Regions from separate parts of the Streptomyces sp. NPDC051636 genome, predicted to be linked through region 3. Evidence: riboswitches for the same ligand, from Rfam matches in the RefSeq annotation. Region 3 holds a riboswitch; each other region holds the start of a gene.
The links. Region 3 has a riboswitch for thiamine pyrophosphate ahead of thiO (glycine oxidase ThiO). Riboswitches for the same ligand answer to the same signal wherever they lie in the genome.

Region 1 (3,232 bases), on a different contig from region 3:
GCCTGGCCGCCACCGTGTTCGCGCCGGATGTCCTGCGAGATTTTCATACTGCAGAACTTCGGCCCGCACATGGAACAGAAGTGGGCCGTCTTGGCGGGTTCGGCCGGAAGCGTCTCGTCGTGGAACTCCCGTGCCGTGTCCGGGTCCAGGGCGAGGTTGAACTGGTCCTCCCACCGGAACTCGAAGCGCGCGTCGGACAGCGCGTCGTCCCACTCCTGCGCACCTGGGTGGCCCTTGGCGAGGTCGGCTGCGTGGGCGGCGATCTTGTAGGTGATGACGCCGGTCTTGACGTCGTCACGGTTGGGCAGGCCCAGGTGCTCCTTGGGCGTGACGTAGCAAAGCATGGCCGTGCCCCACCAGGCGATCATCGCGGCACCGATGCCGGAGGTGATGTGATCGTACGCAGGCGCGACGTCCGTGGTCAGCGGGCCGAGCGTATAGAACGGAGCTTCATCGCAGATCTCCTGCTGAAGGTCGATGTTCTCCTTGATCTTGTGCATCGGAACATGTCCCGGGCCCTCGATCATGGTCTGTACGTGGAAACGCTTCGCGATCCGGTTGAGTTCCCCGAGCGTGCGCAGTTCCGCGAACTGCGCCTCGTCGTTGGCGTCCGCGATCGAACCCGGCCTGAGGCCGTCGCCGAGCGAGTACGTGACGTCGTAGGCGGCGAGGATCTCGCAGAGCTCCTCGAAGTTCTCGTACAGGAACGACTCCTTGTGGTGCGCCAGGCACCAGGCAGCCATGATCGAGCCGCCTCGCGAGACGATGCCGGTCTTGCGGTTGGCGGTCAGCGGAACGTATGCCAAGCGCACGCCGGCGTGGACGGTCATGTAGTCCACGCCCTGCTCGGCCTGTTCGATTACTGTGTCCCTGTAGATGTCCCAGGTCAGTTCCTCGGCCTTGCCGTCTACCTTCTCCAGGGCCTGGTAGAGCGGCACGGTGCCGATGGGAACGGGGGAGTTGCGCAGCACCCACTCGCGGGTGGTGTGGATGTTGCGGCCGGTGGAGAGGTCCATGACCGTGTCGGCGCCCCACCGGGTCGCCCAGGTCATCTTCTCGACCTCCTCCTCGATGGAGGACGTCACCGCCGAGTTGCCGATGTTGGCGTTGACCTTCACCAGGAACCGCTTGCCGATGATCATCGGCTCGATCTCCGGGTGGTTGACGTTGGCGGGCAGTACGGCCCGGCCCGCCGCGATCTCCTCGCGAACGACCTCCGGAGAGACGTTCTCCCTCAGGGCCACGAACTCCATCTCGGGCGTGATCTCGCCGCGACGGGCGTAGGCGAGCTGGGTGACCGCCGTGCCGTCCCGGCCCCTGCGCGGCTGGCGCGGCCGTCCGGGGAAGACCGCGTCGAGGTTGCGCAGGCCACCCCGGGGCGAGGTGTGCTTGATCCCGTCGTCCTCGGGACGGACGGGACGACCCGCGTACTCCTCGGTGTCGCCGCGGGCGATGATCCAGCTCTCCCGCAGCGGCGGCAGGCCCCTGCGGACGTCGGTGTCGACCAGCGGATCGGTGTACGGGCCGGAGGTGTCGTACAGCGTGACCGACTGCCCGTTGGTGAGATGCACCTGACGGACCGGCACCCGCAGGTCGGGGCGCGAGCCCTCGACGTACCCCTTGTGCCAGCCGATGGACTTCCCGGCCTCCCCGTTCGACGAGCCGTTCGTCGCGTTCTGCGTGGAGGCAGGCGTGCGTGCGTCCTTGTTGGTCATGAGACCTACTCCCTACGCCGGCATTACCCGGTAACAGGTTCGGCGGTCGACGCAGCGGCATCCGTCCGTCGGCGTTTCCTGTGAAACATCACTCAAGTCAAGTGACGTTCCACGTGAAACATCGCGAAGACGGAGGTCAGCGCCCTCTCAGCCCGGTGCTCCGAGCTCCCGCGTGTGCAAAGGTGCCTCCACGCTAGCGTTATTTGTGGCGCGGTGAACAGTGGGCCTCTGCCGTTCTTGCGATGATCGGGCGGTGACCACGACGCACCAGTCTCCGTACCCGCCCCCCGAGCCGCCCCGCCGACACGGTTCCGGCGACGGCTCAGGATCCGGCCACGGTGCCGGTGACGGGCACGACCACGGGCATGGGCACGGCCCGGGCGCCGATGGCGGAGGTGGTGGCGGGCACGGACACGCGCACGGTCACAGCCACGGACCCGCCACCCCGGTCTCCAAGCACCTGCGCAAGGTCATCGCGGCGATCCTGATCCCGTTCACCGCGGCGGTCGTGGTCGGGCTCGCGGTCCTCTGGCCCGGCGGAGCCCCGTCGCACGAGCGCACCGGGGTCGGCTTCGACCGGCAGACACAGCAGGCGACGGTCACCAAGGTCGTCGAGGTCAGCTGCAAGTCGGTGAACGCCTCCGGGGACACCCCGACCGGCGACACCTCCACCGCCGAGGGGAGCTCCGCGCAGCAGGAGGCGAACGGCAGCTGCAAGAAGGCGACGGTCCGGGTCGACACCGGCAAGGACAAGGGCCGTACGTTCACCGAGATCGTGCAGCCGGACCAGTCGCGGCAGTTGCACCAGGGCGAGAAGGTCGTGGTCGCCTACGAGCCCTCGGCGCCGAGGGACCTCCAGTACTCGGTCACCGACGTCAACCGGCGCCTGCCGATGGCACTGCTCGCCGGGATCTTCGCACTCGCCGTCGTGGTCGTCGGGCGGATGCGCGGTTTCATGGCGCTGGTCGCGCTGGCCATCAGCTTCCTGGTCCTCAACTTCTTCATCCTGCCCGCGATTCTGCAAGGGTCGAACCCGCTGATCGTGGCGGTCGTCGGCTCCAGCGCCATCATGCTGATCGCGCTCTACATGTGCCACGGCCTGTCGGCCCGCACGTCGGTGGCGGTCCTCGGCACCCTGATCTCGCTGTCACTGATCGGCGTCCTCGGCAAGCTGTTCATCGGCTGGGCCGCACTCACCGGCAACACCGACGACAACACCGGTCTGATCCACGGCCTGTATCCGTCGATCGACATGAGCGGTCTGCTGCTCGCCGGCGTCATCATCGGTTCGCTCGGTGTCCTGGACGACGTGACGGTGACGCAGACGTCGGCCGTCTGGGAACTGCACGAGGCCAATCCGGCGATGGGCTGGCGCGGGCTGTACCGCGCGGGCATCCGCATCGGCCGCGACCATATCGCCTCCGTGGTCAACACACTCGTGCTGGCCTACGCGGGTGCCGCGCTGCCGCTGCTGCTGCTGTTCTCCATCGCGCAGAGCAGCGTGGGCACGGTCGCCA
Region 2 (3,232 bases), on a different contig from region 3:
GGAGGTGAAGGTGAACAGGAAGACCATCAGCGCCGCGGCGGCCACGGCGGGCGCGAGCGCCGGGAGCGTGACCCTGCACCAGGCTCTCGCCGGCGAGGCGCCGAGCATCCGCGCGGCCTCCTCCTGGCGCGGGTCGAGCTGCCCCCACAGCCCGCCCACCGTCCGTACGACGACCGCGTAGTTGAAGAAGACGTGCGCGAGCAGGATCGCCCACACGGTGGTGTCCAGCCGTACGCCCCACAGCTCGTCGAGCAGCCCGCCGCGCCCCACCAGCGCCAGGAACGCCGTGCCGACGACGACCGTGGGCAGTACGAAGGGCACCGTGACCACCGCCCTCAGGACCTGCTTGCCGGGGAAGTCGAGGCGGGCGAAGACGTACGCGCCGGGCAGCGCGACGAGCAGGGTGAGCGCGGTGGAGGCGAGGGCCTGCCAGGTGGTGAACCACAGGACATGCCGGATGTCGGACTGGGCGAGCACGTCCCAGACCCGCCCGAACCGCCAGGCGCCGCCGGCCTTCAGTCCCCGGGCCACGATCGCGGCGACGGGGTAGGCGAAGAAGACGGCGAAGAACGCGACGGGCCCGGCCATCAGGGCGAGCCGCGCCGCGTTTCCCGTACGGCTTCTCGTACCGCCCTTGCGGGGGGCTACTTCAGTACGAGCGACGTCCACGACTTGACCCACTGATCACGATTGGCGGCGATCCTGTCGGGGGCCATGGTCTCGGGGTCCTTGGCGGCCGGCCCGTACTCGGTGAACTCGGCGGGCACCTTCGCGCCCTGGACCACCGGGTAGACGAACATGTTGAGCGGCATGTCCTCCTGGAACTCCTTGGAGACGAGGAAGTCGATGAACGCCTTGCCGCCCTTGGTGTTCCCCGCGTTGCTCAGCAGCCCGGCGAACTCGATCTGCCGGAAGCAGGTGCCGTACGCGACCCCGGTGGGCGCCGTGCTCGGCTTCGGGTCGGCGAAGACGACCTCGGCGGGCGGCGAGGAGGCGTACGACACGACGAGCGGGCGGTCGCCCTTGGCCTTCTTGCCGCCGGCCGACCCGGAGAACTCCTCGTCGTACGCCTGCTCCCAGCCGTCGACGACCTTCACTCCGTTGGCCTTCAGCTTCTTCCAGTAGTCCTGCCAGCTGCCGTCGCCGTACTTCGCCGCGGTGCCGAGCAGGAAGCCCAGGCCGGGCGAGGAGGTGGAGGCGTTCTCGGTGACGAGGAGGTTCTTGTACTCCGGCTTGACCAGGTCGTCGAAGGACTGCGGCGGGTTCAGCCTGTGCTTGCTGAAGTACGCCTTGTCGTAGTTGACGCAGATGTCGCCGTAGTCGACCGGGGTGACCCGGTGCCCGCTCTTGTCGAGCCGGTACGCGGCGCCGACCGTGTCCAGGCCCTTGGCCTCGTACGACTGGAACAACCCGTTGTCGAGGGCGCGGGACAGCAGGGTGTTGTCGACGCCGAAGAAGACGTCGCCCTGCGGGTTGTCCTTGGTCAGAATGGCCTTGTTGACGGCCTGGCCGGCGTCGCCGTCCTTGAGGACCTTGACCGTGTAGCCGGAGGACTTCTCGAAGTCCTTGAGCACGTTCTTCGAGACGGCCCACGAGTCGTGGCTGACAAGGGTGACGGTCTTGGAGTCCGCCGAGTCCGTCGAGTCCTTCGCGTGGGTCGACCCGCACGCGGACAGCGTGACCAGGCCGAGCGTGATCGCCGCGGCCACGAACGTCTTGTTGTTCACAGATTCCTCCTGGGATGACCAGGAAGAGACGCGGCCCTGCCCGGGAGACCTTTCGCGGAATCCCGGGCAGGGCGCAACAGCTCGAGTGATGACCGAACTTCCTACCCAGAATGACCTGGGCGAGGTTCAGAGGGTCTGCGGCCTTGGTGCCGCACTCTCAGCGCTGTGGCGCTCCCCTGTCGGAATGTGCAGATGCATGGCTTGTATGAAGTTGTACTGACGGGCTCAGACTACCGCTCGGTGGCCGCCAGCTGACCACAGGCTCCGTCGATCTCCTGCCCGCGGGTGTCCCGGATGGTGACGGGCACGCCGTGGGCGGCGATCGCCTCGACGAAGGCCTTCTCGTCCTCCGGCCGGGAGGCGGTCCACTTCGACCCCGGCGTCGGGTTCAGCGGGATGAGGTTGACGTGCACGGGCCTTCCCTTGAGCAGCCGCCCGAGCCGGTCGCCGCGCCAGGCCTGGTCGTTGATGTCCCGGATCAGCGCGTACTCGATGGACAGCCGCCGGCCGGACCTCGCGGTGTACTCGAACCCGGCGTCCAGCACCTCGCGCACCTTCCAGCGCGTGTTCACCGGCACCAGGGTGTCGCGCAGCTCGTCGTCGGGCGCGTGCAGCGAGATGGCGAGGCGGCACTTGAAGCCCTCGTCGGCGAACCGGTGGATCGCCGGGACGAGCCCGACGGTGGACACGGTGATCCCGCGCTGCGACAACCCGAGCCCGTCCGGCTCCGGGTCGGTCAGGGCGCGGATGGCGCCGACGACCCGCTTGTAGTTGGCGAGGGGCTCGCCCATGCCCATGAAGACGATGTTGGACAGCCGCGCCGGCCCGCCGGGGACCTCGCCGTCCCGCAGGGCCCGCATGCCGTCCACGATCTGGTGCACGATCTCCGCGGTGGACAGGTTCCGGTCCAGACCGGCCTGCCCGGTCGCGCAGAACGGGCAGTTCATCCCGCACCCCGCCTGCGAGCTGATGCACATCGTCACCCGGTCCGGATACCGCATCAGCACCGACTCGACGAGCGTCCCGTCGAACAACCGCCACAGCGTCTTGCGGGTGGTCCCCTCGTCGGTCGACAGATGCCGCACGACCGTCATCAGCTCCGGGAACAGCGCCTCCCGCAGCTTGGCCCGCGAACCGGCGGGGATGTCGGTCCACTGCTCCGGTTCGTGCGCGTACCGCGCGAAGTAGTGCTGCGAGAGCTGCTTGGCGCGAAACGGCTTCTCACCGGCCGCGGCGACGGCTTCCTTGCGCTCGGCGGGCGTGAGGTCGGCGAGGTGCCGCGGGGGCGTCTTGGCTCCGCGGGGGGCGACGAAAGTGAGTTCTCCGGGCTTGGGCATGGTGGTACCAGTGTCGCAGATCGACTTCGGTGACCTGCGGCTGCCGGTCCGGACACCTGTCGCCGGCGGTCGTCGTCCGTCGCCACTGATTCACCTCGGACGGCCCGGAGACGGCCCGGAGAGGGCGCGGGACAACGCCTTGACCTGGCTGCGGAGGTGGGGTGTGAT
Region 3 (3,232 bases):
ACGGCCACTGCGCGCGCGGGACGACGGTTTCGTTGAGCGCGGCGGCCACTCCGCGCGGCGCCGCGGTGAGGGACTTCACGAGCGTGTCGAGAGCGGTTCCCGGGGCGACCTGCCGGAGCTCCCCGTTGACGGTGATGGTGACCGAGCCGTTCATGCGGGCTGTTCCGTGCGGGCCGTGCCGAAGCGCTTCGGGGTGAAGGGGCGTGCTTCCTCCGGCAGTTCACCGGTGGTCAGCGCGTGCGCCAGGGCGTCGCCGGTGACCGGCGTGAGCAGCACGCCGTTGCGGTAGTGCCCGGTGGCCAGCAGCAGCCCGTCCAGGCCGGTCGGACCGAGCAGCGGCGCGTTGTCGGGGGAGCCGGGGCGCAGCCCGGCCCGAGTCTCGGCGAGCGGCAGCTCGGTGATGCCCGGGACCAGCTCGTGCGCGTCGCGCAGCAACTGGTAGACCCCGCCCGCGGTCACCGTGGTGTCCCAGCCCAGCTCCTCGCTGGTGGCCCCGACGACCAGCTCGCCGTTCTCCCGGGGCACCAGATAGACGTGGCTGCCGCGCACCACGGCCCGTACGGTCCGGCTCAGGAACGGCGCGTAGCGCTCGGGCACCGTCAGCCGTACCACCTGCCCCTTCACCGGCCGCACCGGCGGCAGCAGGTCCTCGGGCACGCCCGCGAGCCGCCCGCTCAGGCTCCCGGCGGCCAGCACCACCTGGCCGGCGCCCAGCTCGGTGCCGTCGGCCGTGGTGACGCCGGCGGCGCGGTCCCGTACCACGCGGAAACGCTCCGCCCACGCGCGGTGGAAGACGACGCCCGCCCGCTCGCACGCGGCGACCAGCGCTGCCGCCAGCCGGCGCGGGTCGATCTGGTGGTCGCCGTCCACCCGCAGCCCGCCGCGCACGCCCGGCGCGAGCATCGGCTCGAGCCGACGGCACTCGCGCCCGGACAGCCACTCGGACTCCAGACCCGAGCGGTGCTGCAGGGCGTGCAGTTCCCGCAGGTGGGCGCGGTCGTCGGCGTCCAGCGCGACCGCGAGCGTGCCACACCTGCGGTAGCCGAGGTCCAGGCCGGTGAGCTCGGTCAGCTCGGCCGCGAAGTCCGGATAGCGGCGGGCCGACGCCACGTTCAGGCCGAGCAGCGTCTGCTCGCCGTAGTGCAGCTCCGTGACGGCGGCCAGCATTCCGGCCGCGACCTGCGCGGCCCCGCCGCCCGGCTCGGGGTCCACCACGGCCGTGGCCAGCCCGCGCTGCGCGGCGCGCCAGGCCGTGACCAGGCCGATGATCCCGCCCCCGATGACGAGGACGTCTGACGTACGTGACGACATGGGCGTCCAGCCCCTCCCTTCGCCGGCATGACCCGGATCAGGTTCGTACGGTCGGAGGCCGCCAGCCTCCCTCTCAGCCCGGTCGTCCGGGCTCCCGCGAGTGCTTGTACCTTACAGAGCATCTCACTTGTAAGGGAGCCTCCCCTCATGGCCCGTTCGCTCGACGGAATGATCCTCGCCCCGGTCGCGGACCAGGCCCCAGGTCAGGTGGGTACGCGCACCCGGTTCACGTACCACGAGAAGGACGGCGAGATCTGGGCCGAGTACGCGGGCGGCGACGTCGTACGCGGGTATCTGGTGGGCACCCGGGACGGGGACCGGCTGGACTTCCGGTACGTGCAGCTGAAGCGGGACGGGACCACGTCCTCGGGGCACTGCCGGTCGACGGCCGTCGGCCTGCCCGACGGCCGGGTGCGGCTGGAGGAGACCTGGGAGTGGGAGTCGCAGCCGGGCTCCGGGACGAGCGTGGTGGAGAGTGTTGTGGAGCAGGCCACCGAGCACGCCCCCTGACTGACAATCAGGCAGTTGTCTATGGTGATCGGGTGAGCGAGCAGACGCGGGAACAGGGCACGTCACGGGCACGGCGCGTGGTCGTCGTCGGCGCGGGCATGGCCGGGGTGCAGACCGCGGTCGCCCTGCGCGAACAGGGCTTCCAGGGCACCGTGACGCTGATCGGCGCCGAACCCCACCAGCCGTACGACCGGCCGCCGCTGTCCAAGGCCGTGCTGCTCGGCAAGGCCGAGGGCTCCGCCTTCGACGTCGACTTCGAGGCGCTCGGCATCGAACTGCGGCTCGGGCGCGAGGTGCTGGGCGTGCGCCCCGGCGAGCACGAGCTGGACACCGAGGCCGGGCCCGTGCCGTACGACGTCCTGGTCCTGGCCACCGGCGCCGAACCGATCCGGCTGCCCGGCGCGGAGGGCGTGCCCGGCGTGCATCTGCTGCGCACCCTCGACGACGCCGAACGGCTGCGGCCCGTGCTCGCCCGGCAGCACGACATCGTGGTCGTCGGCGCGGGCTGGATCGGCGCCGAGTTCGCCACGGCCGCCCGCGAGGCGGGCTGCGCGGTGACCGTGGTGGAGGCGGCGGACCGTCCGCTCGCGGGCGCGCTGCCGCCCGAGGTGGCCGCTCCGATGGCGTCCTGGTACGCCGACAGCGGCGCCGTGCTGCGCACCCACGCGCGCGTGGAGCGGGTCGAGCCCGGCGCGGTGGTGCTCGACGACGGCTCGCGGCTGCCCGCGGGCGCCGTCGTCGTCGGCATCGGCGCCCGCCCCGCCACGGCGTGGCTGGCAGGCTCCGGCATCGAGCTCGGCGCGCAGGGCGAGGTGGTGGCCGACGAGCACCTGCGCACCTGCGTCCCGGACGTGTACGCGGTCGGCGACTGCGCCTCCTTCCCCTCCCGTCGGTACGGGGAGCGGCTGCTCGTCCACCACTGGGACAACGCCCTCCAGGGCCCGCGCACGGTCGCCGCGAACATCATCGGCGAGACTCCCGCGGTCTACGACCCGGTGCCGTACTTCTGGTCCGAGCAGTTCGGCCGCTTCGTCCAGTACGCCGGCCACCACGGCGCGGCCGACCGCACCCTCTGGCGCGGCGACCCGGCCGGCCCGGCGTGGACGGTCTGCTGGCTGAAACAGGACCGGCTGGTCGCCCTGCTCGCCGTGGGGCGCCCGAGGGACCTGGCACAGGGACGGCGGCTGATCGAGGCGGGGACACCCATGCGGCCGGACGCGCTGGCGGACCCGGCGAGACCGCTGAAGGACGCCACGGCGTAGGGCCGCGGGGCTGCCACGACCTCCCCTGCGGACCGTCCTGACTTCCTCCTGTCAGTGGCAGATGGCAGGCTAGTTCCCGTGACCGAGATTGACGCCAAGATCGATGCTCTCGTCCCCGCCTGGCTCACCCTCCCCGACATCGCCGAAAA

Region 1: linked by a shared signal. The riboswitch ahead of thiC (phosphomethylpyrimidine synthase ThiC) and the one ahead of thiO (glycine oxidase ThiO) in region 3 are both predicted to bind thiamine pyrophosphate.
Region 2: linked by a shared signal. The riboswitch ahead of ACIBBH_RS14035 (thiamine ABC transporter substrate binding subunit) and the one ahead of thiO (glycine oxidase ThiO) in region 3 are both predicted to bind thiamine pyrophosphate.

The regions. Positions count from the first base shown of each region.
Region 1 is NZ_JBITDA010000005.1:178,677-181,908, reverse strand. Features, by position in the region: gene thiC (phosphomethylpyrimidine synthase ThiC) at 1-1,715, opposite strand, end outside; TPP riboswitch at 1,708-1,897, opposite strand; gene ACIBBH_RS12455 (YibE/F family protein) at 1,969-3,232, shown strand, end outside.
Region 2 is NZ_JBITDA010000006.1:133,083-136,314, forward strand. Features, by position in the region: gene ACIBBH_RS14030 (ABC transporter permease) at 1-588, opposite strand, end outside; gene ACIBBH_RS14035 (thiamine ABC transporter substrate binding subunit) at 645-1,727, opposite strand; TPP riboswitch at 1,808-1,915, opposite strand; gene rlmN (23S rRNA (adenine(2503)-C(2))-methyltransferase RlmN) at 1,958-3,064, opposite strand.
Region 3 is NZ_JBITDA010000001.1:340,234-343,465, forward strand. Features, by position in the region: gene thiS (sulfur carrier protein ThiS) at 1-154, opposite strand, end outside; gene thiO (glycine oxidase ThiO) at 151-1,311, opposite strand; TPP riboswitch at 1,309-1,419, opposite strand; gene ACIBBH_RS01635 (hypothetical protein) at 1,459-1,821, shown strand; gene ACIBBH_RS01640 (NAD(P)/FAD-dependent oxidoreductase) at 1,854-3,083, shown strand; gene ACIBBH_RS01645 (Rv2175c family DNA-binding protein) at 3,162-3,232, shown strand, end outside.